Regions from separate parts of the Streptomyces yatensis genome, predicted to be linked through region 3. Evidence: riboswitches for the same ligand, from Rfam matches in the RefSeq annotation. Region 3 holds a riboswitch; each other region holds the start of a gene.
The links. Region 3 has a riboswitch for cyclic di-AMP ahead of J8403_RS20380 (M23 family metallopeptidase). Riboswitches for the same ligand answer to the same signal wherever they lie in the genome.
Positions count from the first base shown of each region.

Region 1: it holds a riboswitch for cyclic di-AMP, as region 3 does, so the genes downstream of both, J8403_RS25405 (LysM peptidoglycan-binding domain-containing protein) here and J8403_RS20380 (M23 family metallopeptidase) in region 3, are expected to answer to the same signal.
Region 2: it holds a riboswitch for cyclic di-AMP, as region 3 does, so the genes downstream of both, J8403_RS12865 (M23 family metallopeptidase) here and J8403_RS20380 (M23 family metallopeptidase) in region 3, are expected to answer to the same signal.

Region 1 is NZ_CP072941.1:6,033,002-6,038,686, reverse strand. Features, by position in the region: gene J8403_RS25425 (Ppx/GppA phosphatase family protein) at 1-825, opposite strand, end outside; gene J8403_RS25420 (DUF501 domain-containing protein) at 822-1,370, opposite strand; gene J8403_RS25415 (FtsB family cell division protein) at 1,439-1,921, opposite strand; gene eno (phosphopyruvate hydratase) at 2,040-3,320, opposite strand; gene J8403_RS25405 (LysM peptidoglycan-binding domain-containing protein) at 3,547-4,251, opposite strand; cyclic di-AMP (ydaO/yuaA leader) riboswitch at 4,259-4,428, opposite strand; gene J8403_RS25400 (LysM peptidoglycan-binding domain-containing protein) at 4,684-5,685, opposite strand, start outside.
Region 2 is NZ_CP072941.1:3,197,622-3,203,306, forward strand. Features, by position in the region: gene J8403_RS12860 (GntR family transcriptional regulator) at 1-286, opposite strand, end outside; gene J8403_RS12865 (M23 family metallopeptidase) at 511-1,305, opposite strand; cyclic di-AMP (ydaO/yuaA leader) riboswitch at 1,320-1,483, opposite strand; gene J8403_RS12870 (M16 family metallopeptidase) at 1,797-3,179, opposite strand; gene J8403_RS12875 (M16 family metallopeptidase) at 3,200-4,561, opposite strand; gene J8403_RS12880 (DNA gyrase/topoisomerase IV subunit A) at 4,875-5,685, shown strand, end outside.
Region 3 is NZ_CP072941.1:4,908,212-4,913,896, reverse strand. Features, by position in the region: gene J8403_RS20385 (PP2C family protein-serine/threonine phosphatase) at 1-1,238, shown strand, start outside; cyclic di-AMP (ydaO/yuaA leader) riboswitch at 1,521-1,655, shown strand; gene J8403_RS20380 (M23 family metallopeptidase) at 1,667-2,857, shown strand; gene J8403_RS20375 (aldo/keto reductase) at 3,113-4,057, shown strand; gene J8403_RS20370 (hypothetical protein) at 4,128-4,436, opposite strand; gene J8403_RS20365 (DUF397 domain-containing protein) at 4,544-4,753, opposite strand; gene J8403_RS20360 (helix-turn-helix domain-containing protein) at 4,753-5,598, opposite strand.

The DNA.
Region 1 (5,685 bases), 1.1 Mb from region 3:
CACCGGAATCTCCGCCCGCTCGGCGTGGGTGGACCCGAGCAGCTTCGCGGTGATCTCACGGACCTGGTCGACGGTGATCCGCGAGTGGTGGATCGCGGAGGAGTCGTACTCCTGCAGACCCAGCGCGATCCCGGCCACGGTGGTGACCGAACCGGCCAGCCCGACCAGTGCGTGGCCGTCCGCGGGGCGGCAGGCGCGGGTGAGCGGCACGGTCCGCTCGGCGAGGTCCAGCGCCGCTTCCACATCGCGCTTCATGGCGGCGAGCTGATCCTCCGTCGGGGGATCGGTGATCCGGCCGTCGATCACCAGATGGCGCTCGGTCAGCCGGACGCAGCCGATGTCCACACTGCGGGCCGCCCGCACCCCCTCGCCGCCCTCGACGAACTCCGTCGAACCGCCGCCGATGTCCACCACCAGATACGGCCCGGCCACATGATCATGGCCCATGAGCTCCTTGGTGGCCCCGGTGAAGGAGAACTCCGCCTCCTGGTCCCCGGTGATCACCTCGGGTTCCACGCCCAGGATCTCCACGACCCCGCGCACGAACTCCTCGCGGTTCTCGGCGTCCCGGGAGGCGGAGGTGGCCACGAAGCGGATGCGCTCGGCGCCCAGCTCCCGGATCACCTCCGCATACTCGCGGCAGGCGGCGAAGGTGCGCTCCAGCGCCTCGGGGGCGAGCCGGCCGGTGCGGTCCACACCCTGGCCCAGCCGGACGATCTTCATCCGGCGGTCGAGCTCGCTCAGCTCCCCGGTGGCCGGATCGGCGTCCGCCACCAGCAGCCGGATCGAGTTGGTGCCGCAGTCCACGGCGGCGACGCGGGTCATGCGCTCTCCTCCCGGCCCGTGTCCTCGGCCCCGCAGAGGCTCACACACGGGCCCTTGCGCCACCACTCCGGCAGCATCGCCAACGCCTCGTCCCCGAGCGGATTGACCCCGGGCCCGGCCGCGAGGGCGTGGGCGACCAGGACGTGCAGGCACTTCACCCGGTCCGGCATCCCGCCCGCGCTGGGAAAGCCCTGGAGCACCTCGATGGCGTCGCGGCGCGCGATGTAGTCCTCATGGGCGGCGCGGTAGGCGGCGGCGAGCTCGGGATCGGAGGCCAGCCGGGCCGTCATCTCCTTCATCACGCCCTCGGCCTCCAGCGTGCCGATCGCGGACGCGGCGCGCGGGCAGGTCAGGTAATAGAGGGTCGGGAAGGGCGTACCGTCCTCGAGCCGCGGCGCGGTCTCCACGACGTCCGGATTGCCGCAGGGGCAGCGGTGCGCGATCGCACGCAGACCCCGGGGCACACGGCTGAGCTGCTCCCGTACGGCGTGAATGTCCGCGTCGGTGGGCGCGGTGGGCTCCGTCTGGGGCGGGGGCGTATCCATGAGTGGGAAGTTCTTCTTCTTCGTTTCGATTCGTCACCGGGTGCGACCGGCGGCCACAGCGCGGCGCCTCAGCGGCGCGCGCTGCCCGCCCCCGCCGCGTCCGCCGTGTCCACGGCGTCCCAGAGGTTGGAGTACCAGGGGCGGCCGGCCGCGCCCTGGTCGGTGGAGCGCTCGGTGGCGCCGCTGCCGTCCACCATGCTGTAGCCGGTCTCCCCCGGCATCAGGAAGTGCAGCCGCTCCCGGGCCTGCTGCTCGGTGTAGGCGGGGTCGCGCAGCCGGGCCTTCCGCTCCCGCAGCTTCTTCACGTCCTCGCGGGCGCGCTGGGCCTCGCTCCGCTGCTCGGCGATGTCGGAGCGCTGGGAGATGTACTGCCGCATCGGGTAGGCGAGCGCCACCACGAGGGAGCAGACGACCAGCGCGAGCAGGGCCGCGCGGCCGGTCAGCCGGCCCCGGCGGCGCTTGGTCCGCACCCGGTAGACCCGGGCGGCGGCATGTTCGCCGAGCGCCTTGAGCCTGGTCGCGGTGGAGAACCGTTCGCGATCCGCCGGCACGTCGCCTCCCCGATGATGACTTCGCTTGAGTGACGCGTAACGCCGTCCCCGGTCACGGTACGGGACCGCGGCCGGGGACGGGTGTCAGACGTGTCTGCTACTTGAGGACGTACGCGGGTCAGCCCTTGAAGCGCGGGAAGGCCGAGCGGCCCGCGTAGACCGCGGCGTCGTCGAGGATCTCCTCGATGCGCAGCAGCTGGTTGTACTTGGCCACCCGCTCGGAGCGGGCCGGGGCGCCGGTCTTGATCTGGCCGCAGTTGGTGGCGACGGCCAGGTCGGCGATGGTGACGTCCTCGGTCTCACCGGAGCGGTGCGACATCATGCACTTGTAGCCGCTGCGCTGGGCCAGCTCGACGGCGTCCAGGGTCTCGGTCAGCGAGCCGATCTGGTTGACCTTGACCAGCAGGGCGTTCGCGGTGTCGTTCTCGATACCGCGGGAGAGCCGCTCGGGGTTGGTGACGAAGAGGTCGTCGCCGACCAGCTGGACCTTGTCGCCGAGCTGCTCGGTGATGGTCTTCCAGCCGTCCCAGTCCTCCTCGTTCAGCGGGTCCTCGATGGAGACCAGCGGGTACGCGGCGACCAGCTCGGCGTAGTACGAGGTCATCTCGGCGGCGGTGCGGGACTTGCCCTCGAACTCGTACGACCCGTCCTTGTAGAACTCGGAGGCGGCGACGTCCAGCGCGAGCGCGATGTCCTGGCCCGGCTGGTAGCCGGCCTTCTTGATCGCCTCGAGGATCAGGTCGAGGGCCTCACGGTTGGAGCCGAGGTTCGGCGCGAAGCCGCCCTCGTCGCCGAGGCCGGTGGACAGGCCGCGCTCCTTCAGCACGGACTTCAGGGTGTGGTAGACCTCGGCGCCCCAGCGCACGGCCTCGGAGAAGGACTCCGCGCCGATCGGCGCGATCATGAACTCCTGGATGTCCACATTGGAGTCGGCGTGCGACCCGCCGTTGAGGATGTTCATCATCGGGACCGGCAGCAGATGCGCGTTCGGCCCGCCGAGGTAACGGAAGAGCGGGAGGTCGGACGCCTCGGAGGCGGCGTGCGCGACCGCGAGGGAGACGCCGAGGATGGCGTTGGCACCGAGCGAGGACTTGTCCGGGGTGGCGTCCAGGTCGAACATCGCCTGGTCGATCAGGCGCTGCTCGGTGGCGTCGTAGCCGACCAGCTCGGGGCCGATCTGCTCGATGACGGCGAGGACGGCCTTCTCCACGCCCTTGCCGTTGTAGCGGTTCTTGTCGCCGTCACGGAGTTCGAGGGCCTCGAAGGCGCCGGTGGAGGCGCCGGACGGAACGGCGGCACGGCCGGTGCTGCCGTCGTCGAGGCCGACCTCGACCTCGACCGTGGGGTTGCCTCGCGAGTCGAGGATCTCGCGAGCTACGACGACGTCGATGGACGGCACGAGGTTCTCCTTCGTATGGGTCTGCGGTAGCAGCACGAGCCTAACGGGCCCGGAGGGCTGCACCCCGCGTTCGCCCGCCCCACGAGACAGGGGCGTGACACAAAAAGCCAGATTCCGAATCACATATCCAGATTTCTGATGAATCCGGTCATGGGGGAGCCCCGGCGGGGCGCGCCATAGGGGCGGCACGCCCGACCGGGGCTCGGCTCTCAGGTGCTCACCCGGCTCAGCCGAGGTGGAGCTTCTGGCCCGGGTAGATCAGGTCGGCCTTCTCCACGATGTCGTCGTTCAGCTTGAAGAGCTTCTTCCAGCCGCCCTTGACGTGGTGCTCCTTGGCGATCGAGCCGAGGGTGTCGCCGGACTTGACCTTGTACTCGCCGTCACCCTTCTTGATCGGGCCACGGGGCTGCTCACGCGTGGCGCGCTCGGGCGCGGAGTGCGGCTGCGCCTTCGGCTGGGCAGGCTGGGCGGCCGGCGCCGACTTGGTGGAGGCCGACGGCTGGTCCTGCGAACCGGAGGGCGCGGAGGGCGCGGAGGGCGCGGAGGGCGCGGACGGGCTGCCGCCGGAGGTCAGACCCTTGCCGCAGACCGGCCAGGCGCCCTTGCCCTGGCTGCCGAGGACCTTCTCGGCGATCTGGATCTGCTGGCTCTTGCTGGCCTTGTCCGCGGTGGGGGCGTAGGCGGTGCCGCCGTACGCGGCCCAGGTGGAGCTCGAGAACTGCAGGCCGCCGTAGTAGCCGTTGCCGGTGTTGATCGACCAGTTGCCACCGGCCTCGCACTGCGCGACCTGGTCCCACTGGGAGCTGGTGGCCGCGGAGGCGGAGGTCGCCCCGATGAGGGGCGCGGCCACGGCGGCACCGGCGAGACCGGTGAGCGCGGCGATACGGGTGGCCTTGGAGGGACGGCGGTGCTTCCCGTTGGACTTCAGCATCGTTGGTTCGTTTCCTCACCGACGCCTACGAGGTGAGCTGTCGGGTTCGGACGTGAGTTGCCCGGCCGGTCGCGATGTGATCGCGCCCGGCTTCACCCCTAGCCGACGAGCCCGTGTCCACAGGCCACTCGGCACCTACCTTGGGTCCCCCGCTCCTGCCTTCGGCGCTGACGCGTCGGATTCCCCCCGACCGCCGGCAGGATTCGGCGTGACGATCGACGGTGCTCGCGGTGGCGAGCGGAAAGACGTTAAACACACCTCCCGAGAACGTTCAAACACCCCAAGGGCAGCGAATGGGGCTGTAATTGATCTCACCCGGCCCACATCGGCGCAGGTAGGGCCGGGTGAGGAGAGATCGGACAGGAGGTGTGGCCCGGAAATTGTGACGAGATGTATGTCTCACCGGAACCAGATCGGGCAATTCCCCCCGAATCACTGCTCCCTGATGGAGAGGTCAAGTCGCTGACCAGGGATGATCAGGTCGGGGTCGATTCCGATGAGCTCCTCGTTGCTCTCGTAGAGCCCTTCCCAACCTCGGGCCACATTCCGGTCCTCGGCGATCCCTGACAGATTGTCACCGGGGCGAACAGTGTAATCGTCGCCCGCGGGGCTCTGGTCGCGGTCCGCGGCGCCCCGCGAAGCGTGGCGGCCGGAGGGCTGGCCGTCCGCCGCGCCGCCGTCATCGGCCCGCTCCCCGGCGTCCGGGGAGCCGCGGTGGCGGCCGGAGGGCGAGGGGTCGGCGGAGGGATCCGCCGAGGACCCCTTCGAGCCGTCCGACGCCGAGTCGCCCGAGCCGTTCGAGCCGTCCGATGCCGGGTCGTCCGAGGCCGAACCCCCCGGCGTCCGGGTGCCCGATGCCGAGCCGTCCAGCCCGTCGGGGGACTTGGAGGTGTGGGGGACCTCCGGCTCCTCGGTCGATCCGGACGAATCCGGCTCACCGGTGCCGTCGGACGTACCCGAACGGTCCGCCTCCGGCGAGGAGGAGCCGTCCCGGCCCCGGTCCCCCGCCTCGCCCCGGCCGGTCCCCTGGTCGGGGGTGGCCGTGCCGCCGGGGTTCACATCGGGGGCGCCGGAGCCGTCGGTGAGCCCGGCGCCCAGCGCACAGCTCGGCCAGGCGTCGGGGCCGCGGTCGCCGAGGATCGACTGGGCGACGGATATCTGCTGGGAACGGCTGGCCAGGTCGGGGCGCGGGGCGTACTCCGTGCCGCCGTAGTCCTTCCACATGTCGAGGGTCAGCTGCAGCCCGCCGTAGAAGCCGTTGCCCTCGTTGGCGCTCCACATACCGCCGCTCTCGCACTCGGCGACCTGGTCCCAGGTGGCGGTGTCGGCGGCCTGGGCGCCCGAGGCCCCGAAGAGGGGCAGGGCGATGCTCGCTCCCGTGACCCCCGCCGCGACGATGATGGCCGGAGCCTGACGGGGGCGACGGTGTCGACC
Region 2 (5,685 bases), 1.7 Mb from region 3:
CCAGCAGCGCCCGGATGTCCAGCAGATCGGCCGCCTCGCGCTCGGAGGGCTGGGCGACGCAGGCCCCCGCGTGCCGCCGGGTCGTCACGAAGCCCTCGGACTCCAGGGTGCGCAGGGCCTCGCGGACCGGCACCCGCGAGACGCCGTAACGCCGGGCGAGAAGTTCCTCGGTGAGCCGGCTGCCGGGCCGATAGGTGCCGGAGACGATGTCGTCGCGAATCGCCGTGCACACCGCATGCGCCGAAATCCGGCGACCGCCCTGGACCGCGGTCGTATCCCCGCTCACTTCCGGTCCCACATTGTCGAACCTCCGCCTTAATGCCCGCGAAACGCATCCATGGAACGCGCGTTGAACGACTCTATTCCCATCGGACGTCTTTTCCGATGGCGGAGTGCATTTCATGGATATTTTTTGGCCGGCGGGCGGCGGCACGCCGAAGGCCCCGTCCGGTGGACGGGGCCTTCTCGGAAGTCTCGCGGGACCGCGGGTGTGCGCCCAGCCTCGCGGGGTCAGACGTTGACGCCGTGCGAGCGCAGATACGCCAGGGGGTCGATGTCCGAGCCGTAGTCCGGGCTGGTGCGGGCCTCGAAGTGCAGATGCGGCCCGGTGACGTTGCCGGTGGCGCCCGACAGGCCGATCTGCTGGCCGGGGGTGACCTTCTGACCGACCGAGACGCTGATCGACGACAGGTGGCCGTACTGGGTGTAGGTGCCGTCGTTCATCTTGATGACGACGTTGTTGCCGTAGGAGCCGCCCCAGCCCGCCTCGACGATCTCGCCCATGCCCACGGAGTGCACCGAGGTGCCGGAGGAGGCGTGGAAGTCGATGCCGGTGTGGCTGCCGGAGGACCACAGTCCGCTGGCTGCGTGGTAGCCGGTGGAGACGTAGGAGCCGCTGATCGGCGTCTCGAAGGTGTTGAGCCGCTTGCGCTCGGCCTCGCGCGCCGCGCGCTCCTTGGCCTCGCGCTCGGCCTTGGCCTTCTTCGCCGCGGCCTCCGCCTTTCTGGCGGCCTCCTGGCGGGCGATCGCCTCCGCCTTGGCCTTGGCGGCGGCCTGCTCGGCGGCGGTCTCCTGGGCCTGCGCCTGGTCCTCGATGTGGTCCGCGATCCCGTCGCCGATCACGATCGCCTGGGTCAGACCGGTCTGCCGGGGACTGGGGGCCGTGTCGGCCGCGAACGCCTGTCCGGTGAGCCCGGCGACCACACCCGAGGCGACGGTGGTGATGCCCACGACGTTCGCGCCGGTGCGGACGTTGACCTTGGTGGTGCGGCGGTGTTTCCCGGTGGCAGTGCGGGTGGACGCCATGCTGAGGCGCACTCCTTTCCTTCCTTCTCGCCTACCGGGTTAGCTGACGGGTTCGGAGCAGGAAGGTCTCCTACGGACTCCTCCCCCGGCCGGGGAAGGGGCCCGATTCACCCCTGGGGACGTGTGGGTCCCCGGCTCCCCTGGCTCGCGCCGTACGGGGACTCGGCGATGACTGTCCGTGCCGCGGGTGCGGCGGGTTGCTGGCGAACAGCCGGACTGACGCTAAACGGGCCCGCTTTCGATCACCAAACGGTTCCGGTTTTTTGTTGCTCTCCCCACAAACCAAACAAGCTGTCACTCCCGCAAATCGGGCATGAAGGAAGGACCCCGACACCCTTACGGGGCCAGGGTCCTTCCGTTGTGAGCCCGTTGACCGGACCGCCTGCCGGATCGTCAGCGGACCCGGATCGTCAGCGGACCGGATCGTCAGTGAGCCCGCCTGGTCGTCGGCTCCTCGGCCGGATCCGGCCAATCGGCCAACTCCGGGCGGTTCAGCCGGAGATGACGCGCACCTCGCCGATGCCCAGCGCCCGGACCGGCTCCTCGATCGCCGAGGCGTCCCCGACCAGCACCGTGACCAGCCGGTCCGCCGGGAAGGCGCTCACCACCGCGGCGGTCGCCTCCACCGTGCCGGTCTCCGCGAGGCGGGCGTACAACTGCGCCTGGAAATCGTCCGGAAGATGCTGCTCGACCTGGTCGGCGAGAGTGCCCGCGACGGCCGCCGCCGTCTCGTACTTCAGCGGGGCGACGCCCACCAGGTTCTGCACCGCGACATCGCGCTCCTCGTCGGTGAGCCCCTCCTCCTTCAGCGTGCGCAGCACCTTCCAGAGGTCCTCCAGCGCGGGCCCGGTGACTTCGGTGGCCACCGAGCCGCTGATCGCCAGCATGGCGGCGCCCGCGGAGCCGCCCGAGGGCGCAGGGGGCGCGGAGCGCAGCACCTGGCCGAAGGCGCGCACCCCGTAGGTGTAGCCCTTCTCCTCGCGCAGCACACGGTCGAGGCGGGAGGTGAGGGTGCCACCGAGGCAGTACGTGCCGAGCACCTGCGCGGGCCAGATCCGGTCATGGCGGTCGGCGCCGACGCGCCCGATGAGCAGCTGGGTCTGCACCGCGCCCGGCCGGTCGACGATCACCACACGGCCGAGGTCGTCCGCGACGATCGGGGGAACCGCGCGCGGCGCGCCCGCCCCGCCCGTCCAGGCGCCCAGGGTGTCGGCGAGCGCCCCGTCGAGGTCGACCCCGGTGAGGTCGCCCACGATCACGGCGGTGGCCGTGGAGGGGCGGACATGCGCCTCGTAGAAGGCCCGCACGGCCGCGGCGTCGATGCCCTCGATGGTCTCCTGGGTGCCCTGGCGCGGCCGGGACATCCGCGACTCGGCCGGGAAGAGGGCCGCGGAGAGGGCCATCGAGGCGCGGCGGGCCGGATTGGCCAGCTCGTGGGGGATCTCGTCCAGCCGGTTGCGCACCAGCCGCTCGACCTCGCCGTCCGGGAAGGCGGGGGCGCGCAGGGCGTCGGCCAGCAGACCGAGCGCCTTGGGCAGCCGGGAGACCGGGACCTCCAGGGAGACGCGGACGCCGGGGTGGTCGGCATGCGCGTCCAGCGTGGCGCCGCAGCGCTCGAGCTCGGCGGCGAACTCCTCGGCGTCGTGCTTGTCGGTGCCCTCCGACAGGGCGCGCGCCATGATCGTGGCGACGCCTTCGAGCCCGGCCGGCTCGGCGTCCAGCGGCGCCTCCAGATTGATCTCGACGGCGACGACCTGCTGGCCGGGGCGGTGGCAGCGCAGCACGGTCAGGCCGTTGGCCAGCTCACCGCGCTCGGGGGCCGGGAACGCCCACGGCTTGGGCGCGCCGCCCTTGGGCTGCGGGTGGAAGGTCATGGTCGCGGTGACGGCGTCGCTCACTGGGCCGCCTCCCCTTCTGCGTCGGTCTCGGCGGTGTCGGCTGCGTCCTCGTCGCCCTGGACGGGCTCGTAGACCAGCACGGCGCGGTTGTCGGGGCGCAGCCGCGCCGCGGCCACGGCCCGCACCTCCTCGGCGGTGATGTCGAGCACCCGCTCCACGGCGGTCAGCGCCAGCTGCGGGTCGCCGAAGAGCACGGCGTACCGGCAGAGCTCGTCGGCCCGGCCGCCGACCGTGGCCAGCCGGTCCAGCCACTCGCGCTCGATCTGGGCCTGCGCCCGCTCCATCTCCTGCGGGGTCGGCCCCTCCTCGGCGAAGCGGGCCAGCTCCTCGTCGACGGCGGTCTCGATGGCCGGCACCTCGACACCGCCGGAGGTCTTCACGTCCAGCCAGCCCAGCGAGGGGGCGCCGGACAGCCGCAGCAGGCCGAATCCGGCGGCCACGGCGGTGCGGTCGCGGCGCACCAGGCGGTTGTGGAGCCGGGAGGACTCCCCGCCGCCGAGGACGGTCAGCGCCAGATCGGCGGCGTCGGCCTCCCGGGTGCCGTCGTGCGGCAGCCGGTAGGCGGCCATCAGGGCGCGGGCCGGGACCTCCTCCTCCACGACCTCGCGCAGCTGGCCGCCGATCACCTCCGGGAGCGTGCCGTCGCGGGGCGGCCGCTTGCCGTCGTGGGAGGGGATGGAGCCGAAGTACTTCTCGACCCAGGCGAGCGTCTGCTCGGGGTCGATGTCGCCGACGATCGACAGCACGGCGTTGTTCGGCGCGTAGTAGGTGCGGAAGAACTCCCGCGCGTCCTCCAGGGAGGCCGCGTCCAGGTCGGCCATGGAGCCGATCGGGGTGTGGTGGTACGGGTGGCCCTCGGGGTACGCCATGGAGACGAGCTTCTCGAAGGCGGTGCCGTACGGGACGTTGTCGTACCGCTGGCGGCGCTCGTTCTTGACGACGTCGCGCTGGTTCTCCAGGCTCTCCTCGTCCAGCGCGGTCAGGAGGGACCCCATCCGGTCGGCCTCCAGCCACAGGGCGAGCTCGACCTGGTGGGCGGGCATGGTCTCGAAGTAATTGGTGCGCTCGAAGCTGGTCGTGCCGTTGAGCGAGCCGCCGGCCCCCTGCACCAGCTCGAAGTGGCCGTTGCCGGTCACCTGCGCGGAGCCCTGGAACATCAGGTGCTCGAAGAGGTGAGCCAGGCCGGTGCGCCCCTTGACCTCATGGCGCGATCCGACGTCGTACCACAGACAGACCGCGGCGACCGGGGTCAGATGGTCCTCGGAGAGCACCACGCGCAGGCCATTGGCCAGGCGGTGCTCGGTCGCTTTCAGGCCGCCGGAGCCGGCCTGCTGCGTGGCCGTGTGACCCATGGGCATGTACGTCCCTTCGATCGCGTGATGGAGCGCGTGCCAGCCGCATGCGCAGCGCTTCTGTCACTGTATGCAAGGGGACGGACATCTGGCGAAGTTCCGGTCCGTTCCCGTCCGCCCGAGCTGCCCCGAACCGTTTCGGCGGCCTCTCGGGCGCCGGACCTCGCCCTTCGAGAGGCCGTCACACGGGGCCGCCGCACCCGGTTTCGGGGCCCGCTCCGGCCCTCGTCGCCCCGGCCCGTTCCACACTTGTCGGCGGCCCGGGCCACAATGGTCCGCGTCAGATCCCGTATCGGCAGTTGAAGGAGCCGCAAGCGCGATGGTCCGCCGCCGCACGAAGACCCCGCCGCCGGACGACTTCGAGGAGCGCATCCTCGACATCGACGTCGTCGACGAGATGCAGGGCTCCTACCTCGAGTACGCCTACTCGGTCATCTACTCGCGCGCGCTGCCCGACGCCCGTGACGGGCTCAAGCCCGTGCACCGCCGCATCCTCTACCAGATGAACGAGATGGGGCTGCGCCCCGAGCGCGGCTTCGTCAAGTGCGCCCGCGTCGTCGGTGAGGTGATGGGAAAGCTCCATCCGCACGGCGACGCGTCGATCTACGACGCGCTGGTGCGCATGGCGCAGCCGTTCTCCATGCGCCTGCCGATGGTCGACGGCCACGGGAACTTCGGCTCGCTGGGCAACGACGACCCACCCGCCGCGATGCGGTACACCGAGTGCCGGATGGCGTCGGCGACGTCGCTGATGACGGAGTCGATCGACGAGGAAACGGTCGATTTCTCACCGAACTACGACGGCAGTGAGCAGGAGCCGGTCACCCTCCCCGCCGCCTATCCGAACCTGCTGGTCAACGGCACGTCCGGGATCGCGGTCGGCATGGCGACCAATATGCCGCCGCACAACCTGGGCGAGGTCATCGCCGCCGCCCGCCATCTGATCCGGCACCCGGGCGCGGACCTCGACACCCTGATGCGCCATGTGCCGGGCCCCGACCTGCCCACCGGCGGCCGGATCGTGGGCATGAGCGGCATCCGGGACGCGTACGAGACCGGGCGCGGCACCTTCAAGATCCGCGCCACGGTGGCCGTGGAGGACGTGACGGCCCGCCGTAAGGGCCTCGTCG
Region 3 (5,685 bases):
GCGCCGCGACCGGTGGTGCCTCCGCCGACGGGCTCACCGGCCCCACCGCGGGGCCCGTCCCGGCCGAGGACGCTCACCAAGGGCTGCCGGGCCGCCGAGTGGCCCGCTGGGTTCCCGCCCTCCTCATCCTCGGCGGCATCAGCTTCGACCTGGCCACCCCGTCCGGCTACACCGCCTCGCCCTTCTTCGCCGCCGCCCCTCTGGTCGCCGCGGCGCTCTTACCGCTGCGCCAGACCATCCTCATGGCCGTCATCGCCGTCCTCACGACCTGTCTGCTGGCGGAGTTGCACGGTGTGACGGACCCGACCCAGGCGGCCACCGAGATCGTCACGGTCGCCACCGTGACCGTGCTGGCGGTGGCGATCAACCGGGTCGTACGCCGCAGCTACCACCGGCTCGCCTCGGCGCGCGGCGTCGCGGAGGCGGCCCAGCGCGCCGTCCTGCCCGCGCCGCCCGCCCGTCTCGCCGGGCTCGAGATCGCCGCGCGCTACGTACCGGCGGAGAAGTACGCGGCGATCGGCGGTGACCTGTACGCGGTCCAGGACACCCCGCACGGCGTACGGCTGATCGTCGGCGACGTACGCGGCAAGGGGCTGGGGGCCGTGGAGGTCGTGGCGATCCTGCTGGGCTGCTTCCGGGAGGCGGCGGAGCAGGAGACGACCCTGGAGGCGCTCGTGGGCCGGCTGGAGCGGGCGCTGCAGCGGGAGGGCGCCCGGCGGGCCGACCTGGAGGTGTTCGAGGGGTTCACGACGGCGGTGGTGGCCGAAATTCCGCGCGGCGCCTCCACCCTGCGGCTGCTCAACCGCGGCCATCCGGCGCCGCTGCTCCTGGAGGAGGACGGCGCGGTGCGCGCCCTGGAGCCGGAGGCGGCGGCGCTGCCGGTGGGGATGGGGGAGTTGGCCGGGTGGCCGGACCGGGTGATGGAGCTGGGGTTCGAGGAGGGGGAGACGCTGCTGCTGTTCACGGACGGGGTGACGGAGGCCCGGGACCGCAACGGCGAGTTCTACGACCCGGCGAAGCAGCTGCGCGGCCGCCGCTTCGCCGATCCGCAGGAGCTGCTGGACGCGCTGGTGGCCGATGTCGAGCGCCATACGGACGGCGGGACGTCGGACGACATGGCGCTGCTGGCGGTCCGCCGCACCCCGGCCCGCGGGAACGGCCGGGGGAACGGGCGCGACGACGGTGATGCGCACCGCACCGGCCCTACGGGGGACGGCGATGCCTCCCACCGTGCGTAGCCGTCCGGGCCCATACCGTGCGTAGTCGACCGAGCTCCCTCCGCATAACAATTGCTGCACGATCGGCCCGCACGCGTTTTTGGGAACCTTTGACCAGTGTGCCGACTCGCCCCCATCTGTCCCCTCTTGAGCGCTAAGTTCATGCCAAAGGTGCGCGGATTCCTCAGAACAGCTTGGAATCACATCGCGCTCTCTATTAACGTTCGATAACGCAGCGCGGTCGTCACAACCGTCGCAAGGGCGGCACCGTGCGCCGTCGCCGAATCCCGTACGCACACCGGCAGTACCGCACCACCAGCAGCACCAAGGGAACCGGGGAACCAACACCTTGGGGTGAATCGGGTCGAACCTGACCCGTAGGAGACCTTCCTGCTCCGAACCCGTCAGCTAACCCGGTAGGCGAGAAGGAAGGAAAGGAGTGCGCCTCCGTGGCGTCCAACAGGTCTGCCCTGGACGAGGCCCCGTATCGCACACGGGGAGGCGGTTTGGGGACCGCCACCGCCTACGGCCCCGGCTTTGACGCCGGCGCCGGGATGAGTTCCGGGGACGGCCACTTCGCCCCCGACGATCGGTTCGCGGACGCGGATGGGGACGCGTTCCAGGGCCCGGGTGCCGGATTCGAGACCGAGCCCTGGGAGGAGTGGAACCCCACCGAGGAGTCCATCGCTCCCGTACGCGGCCGGCACCGCGTGGCCAAGCAGCGCGGCGGGACCATGGCGCGCAGCGGCGCCGTCCTGGGGGTCGGCGTGATCGCGGCGGTCGGTGCGGGCGGTATGGCCAGCGCCAAGGACCGTCCCAAGCCGCCCATTTCCATGCCGGATCTCGGCCATGTCGCCGATGAGGTCAAGGCCAGCCTGCCCGCCGCCAAGGACCTGCCCGGCATCGGCTCCTGGGCGTCGGACGACAGCGGCGGCCCGCAGACGGCCGCCGCCCCGCTCTCCCAGGCAGGCCTGACCAGCGAGGACGAGCAGCGCGGCACCACCGACGCGGGCGAGGCGCTCCGCGCCCGCATCCTCCAGCAGGCCGAGAACCAGCAGAACGCGGCGGACGAGGACAGCCGCACCGCCGCGGCGAAGGCGGCCGCGGAGAAGGCATCCGACCAGGCCGCGGAGGTGGCCGCCCAGCGCAAGGCCAAGGCCGAGGCGGAGAAGAAGGCCGCCGAGCAGCGGGCCAAGGAGGCGGCCGAGAAGAAGGCCGCGGCCGAGCGCCAGGCCAGGCTCGCCGCCGCGTACACCCTCCCCGTCGGCTCGTACACCCTGACCGCGAGCTTCGGCCAGGCGGGCGACATCTGGTCGGCCGACCACACCGGCCAGGACTTCGCCGCCCCGACCGGCACCCCGGCCAAGGCGGTGCACGGCGGCACCATCACCCAGGCGGGCTGGGCCGGTTCGTACGGCTATCGCATCGTGCTGACCCTCAGCGACGGCACCGAGATCTGGTACTGCCACCTGTCCTCGATGGTCGTCACCTCGGGCAAGGTGACGGCGGGCGACGTCATCGGCCGCGTCGGCGCCACCGGCAATGTGACCGGCCCGCACCTCCACCTCGAGGTCCGGCCGGGCGGCGGCTCGCCGATCGACCCGATGCCCTGGCTGCGCCAGCACGGGATGAACCCCTGATCAACCCATGATCAACCCCTGATACTCCGGCGGCTCTGGCGCTCTCTCCCCCCTTGACGCCAGGGCCGCCGGTTCAGGTCCCGACGGGGCCGCCCCTCAGAAACACCTTCGAGGAACGGCCCCCTCAGGAACACCTCCGAGGTAACGGCCCCCTCAGGAACACCTCCGAGGCCCCCCGAGGAACGACGCCCTCAGGAACACCCCAAAGGCAGACCCCCAGGAACAACCCCGCCCGGCCACTCGTTGTAGAAACGTATGGCTGACAACACACAGAAGATCGGTGACCTGTCCGTCTTCCCGTTCTCCCTCGGCGGGAACGTCTTCGGCTGGACCGCCGACGAGGCCGAGTCCTTCCGGGTGCTCGACGCCTTTGTCGCGGCGGGCGGCAATTTCATCGACACCGCCGATGTCTACTCCGCATGGGTGCCGGGCAACGAGGGCGGTGAGTCCGAGACCGTCCTCGGCAACTGGTTCGCCTCCCGGCGCAACCGCTCCGACATCGTCCTCGCCACCAAGGTGGGCGGCGGCTTCCCGGAGCCGCGCGGCTTGACCTCGTCCGCCATCAAATCGGGCGTCGAGGAATCCCTCCAGCGGCTGCGCACCGACTACATCGACCTCTACTACACCCACTACGACGATCCGTCGGTGCCGGTGGAGGAGATCATCAGCACCCTCGACGAGCTGGTCAAGGAGGGCAAGGTCCGCGAGATCGCCGCGTCCAACGTCAGCGCGGAGCGCCTGGAGGCCCTGCTGACCTTCTCCACCCAGGAGAGCCTGGCCCGCTACGTCGCCCTCCAGCCGCACTACAACCTGGTCTCGCGCGACACCTTCGAGGGCGAGCTGGCCGACGTCGCCGCCCGCCACGACCTGGCGACGATCCCGTACTACTCCCTGGCGTCCGGCTTCCTCACCGGCAAGTACCGCCCGGGCACGGCGGTCGACAGCCCCCGCTCCTCGGGCGCGGCCCAGCACCTGGAGACCGAGCGCGGCCAGAAGGTCCTCGCCGCCCTGGACGACGTCGCCGCCAACCACTCCACCGAGCCCGCCACGGTCGCCCTGGCCTGGCTCCTCGCCCAGCCCACGGTCGTGGCCCCCCTGGCCAGCGCCAGCTCCGTCGACCAGCTCCCGCCCCTCCTGGCGTCGGTCGACCTCAAACTGACCCAGCCGGAACTGGACCTGCTGACCTCGGCGTCGGACTGAGCACCCCCCGACCAGACAGAACTCCAACGAGGGCGGGCACCCAAGACCAGCCCAGACCAGCCCGCCCTCGTCACTCCTCCCGCACGAGGCCCGCATTCGCAGCCCGTGTCCAGAGAAGGCGCTGCCACTCATTGGCGTCCGGTGCGGGCTTGGTGGTCAGTACGGGGTCCGGGCCCGTCCCGATGAGATGCAGCAGCGACCGGACGACGCCGTGGCAGTCGTCCGCACCGAAACAATCGGCCAGAGCCCTGGCCTCCTGAGCCGTGACCGGCGTGGGGCTCGCGTGAATCTGCTCGACGCGCCTGTCGATCTCCTCCCCACTCGCGTCCCCATCGGGAAGCGGGCCATCGGCGATGAATGCCTGCACCTCGGGTCTCATACCCGAAATGATCGTCCGCGGCGACTGCCCTGGCTGGGCAAGACGCCTAGGCAGGGCGGGCAAGTCGAGGTACGAACACAGCGGTTAAGCGCCCACGAAAGCGGGCTTCAGCCCAACTGCCCGTCCAGCACGGCCGTCACGAAGTCCGCCCAAGCGCGGCGCGAGAACCCGAGTATGGCCCCGTCCGGATCCTTGGAATCCCGCACGGCGGTCAAGCCCTGCCGGAAAGCAGCCTCGACGCACTCGGTGTTGCCGGCGCCGCTGTAGGAGGACTTGAACCAGCCACCGTCTTTATCGGATATGCAGGGCTCGCGCATCAGATCTCCTCACGGACGTGTTCGATGAGGGCGGAGGACGCTGCCATGTCCAGCGCCTGAGCGCGAAGGTAGTCGAACGCGACGCGGTAGCGCTCCAGTTCCTCGTCCTTCTCCATGAAGAGCGAGCCGGCGTGAATGTCTACGTACACGACGTCCAGTGAGGGCTCGGCGCCCCCGAGGATCACGAAGCTCCCCATCGCCGCTGAGTGCGCGCCCTTGGCGAAGGGCAGCACCTGGAGCGTGATGTCGGGCGACTCGTTGGCCCGCAACAGGTGGTCGAGTTGCTCCCGCATCACATCCCGAGATCCGACGACTCGCCGGATCACCGACTCGTCGAGGATGGCCCAAAGATGTGGTGGCTTCGGACGGCTCAGGATCTCCTGCCGCTTCATCCGAAGGTCGACCAGCCGCTCGATCTCCTTCGCAGACAGGCGCATCTCCGAGGCATGCTGCACCGCTTCCGTATATCCGCGCGTCTGCAGAAGCCCCGGCACGTACAGGCAGGCGAAGTGATCCTCCCGAGCCGCCTCGTCCTCCAACGTGAACAGCAGGTTCATGCTCTCAGGCAGGGAATCCGCGAAGGAGGTCCACCACCCCTGCCGCTTTGCGTCCTTGGCGAGGCCGACAACGGCCTCCCGCTCGGTCTCACTCGCTCCGTACTCACGACACAGCGCGTCCACGATGGGCCACTTCACGGGTCCTTCTTGCGTCTCGTACCGGCTGACGGTTGCCTTCGAGACCCCGACGAGCCGACCTGCCTCTTCCAGCGTCATCCCCTTGCGGGCCCGGAACTTGCGCATCATGACGCCGAGCTGGCGTCGACGAGTAGTGGCCCGCGCTGGCATGACGACTATCTCTCCCTCCGAGCTGGCCACGACGGGGCCAGCGGCAACAAGGCTATGGGCGGCCGAAGTTGCCACACCACTGGATTC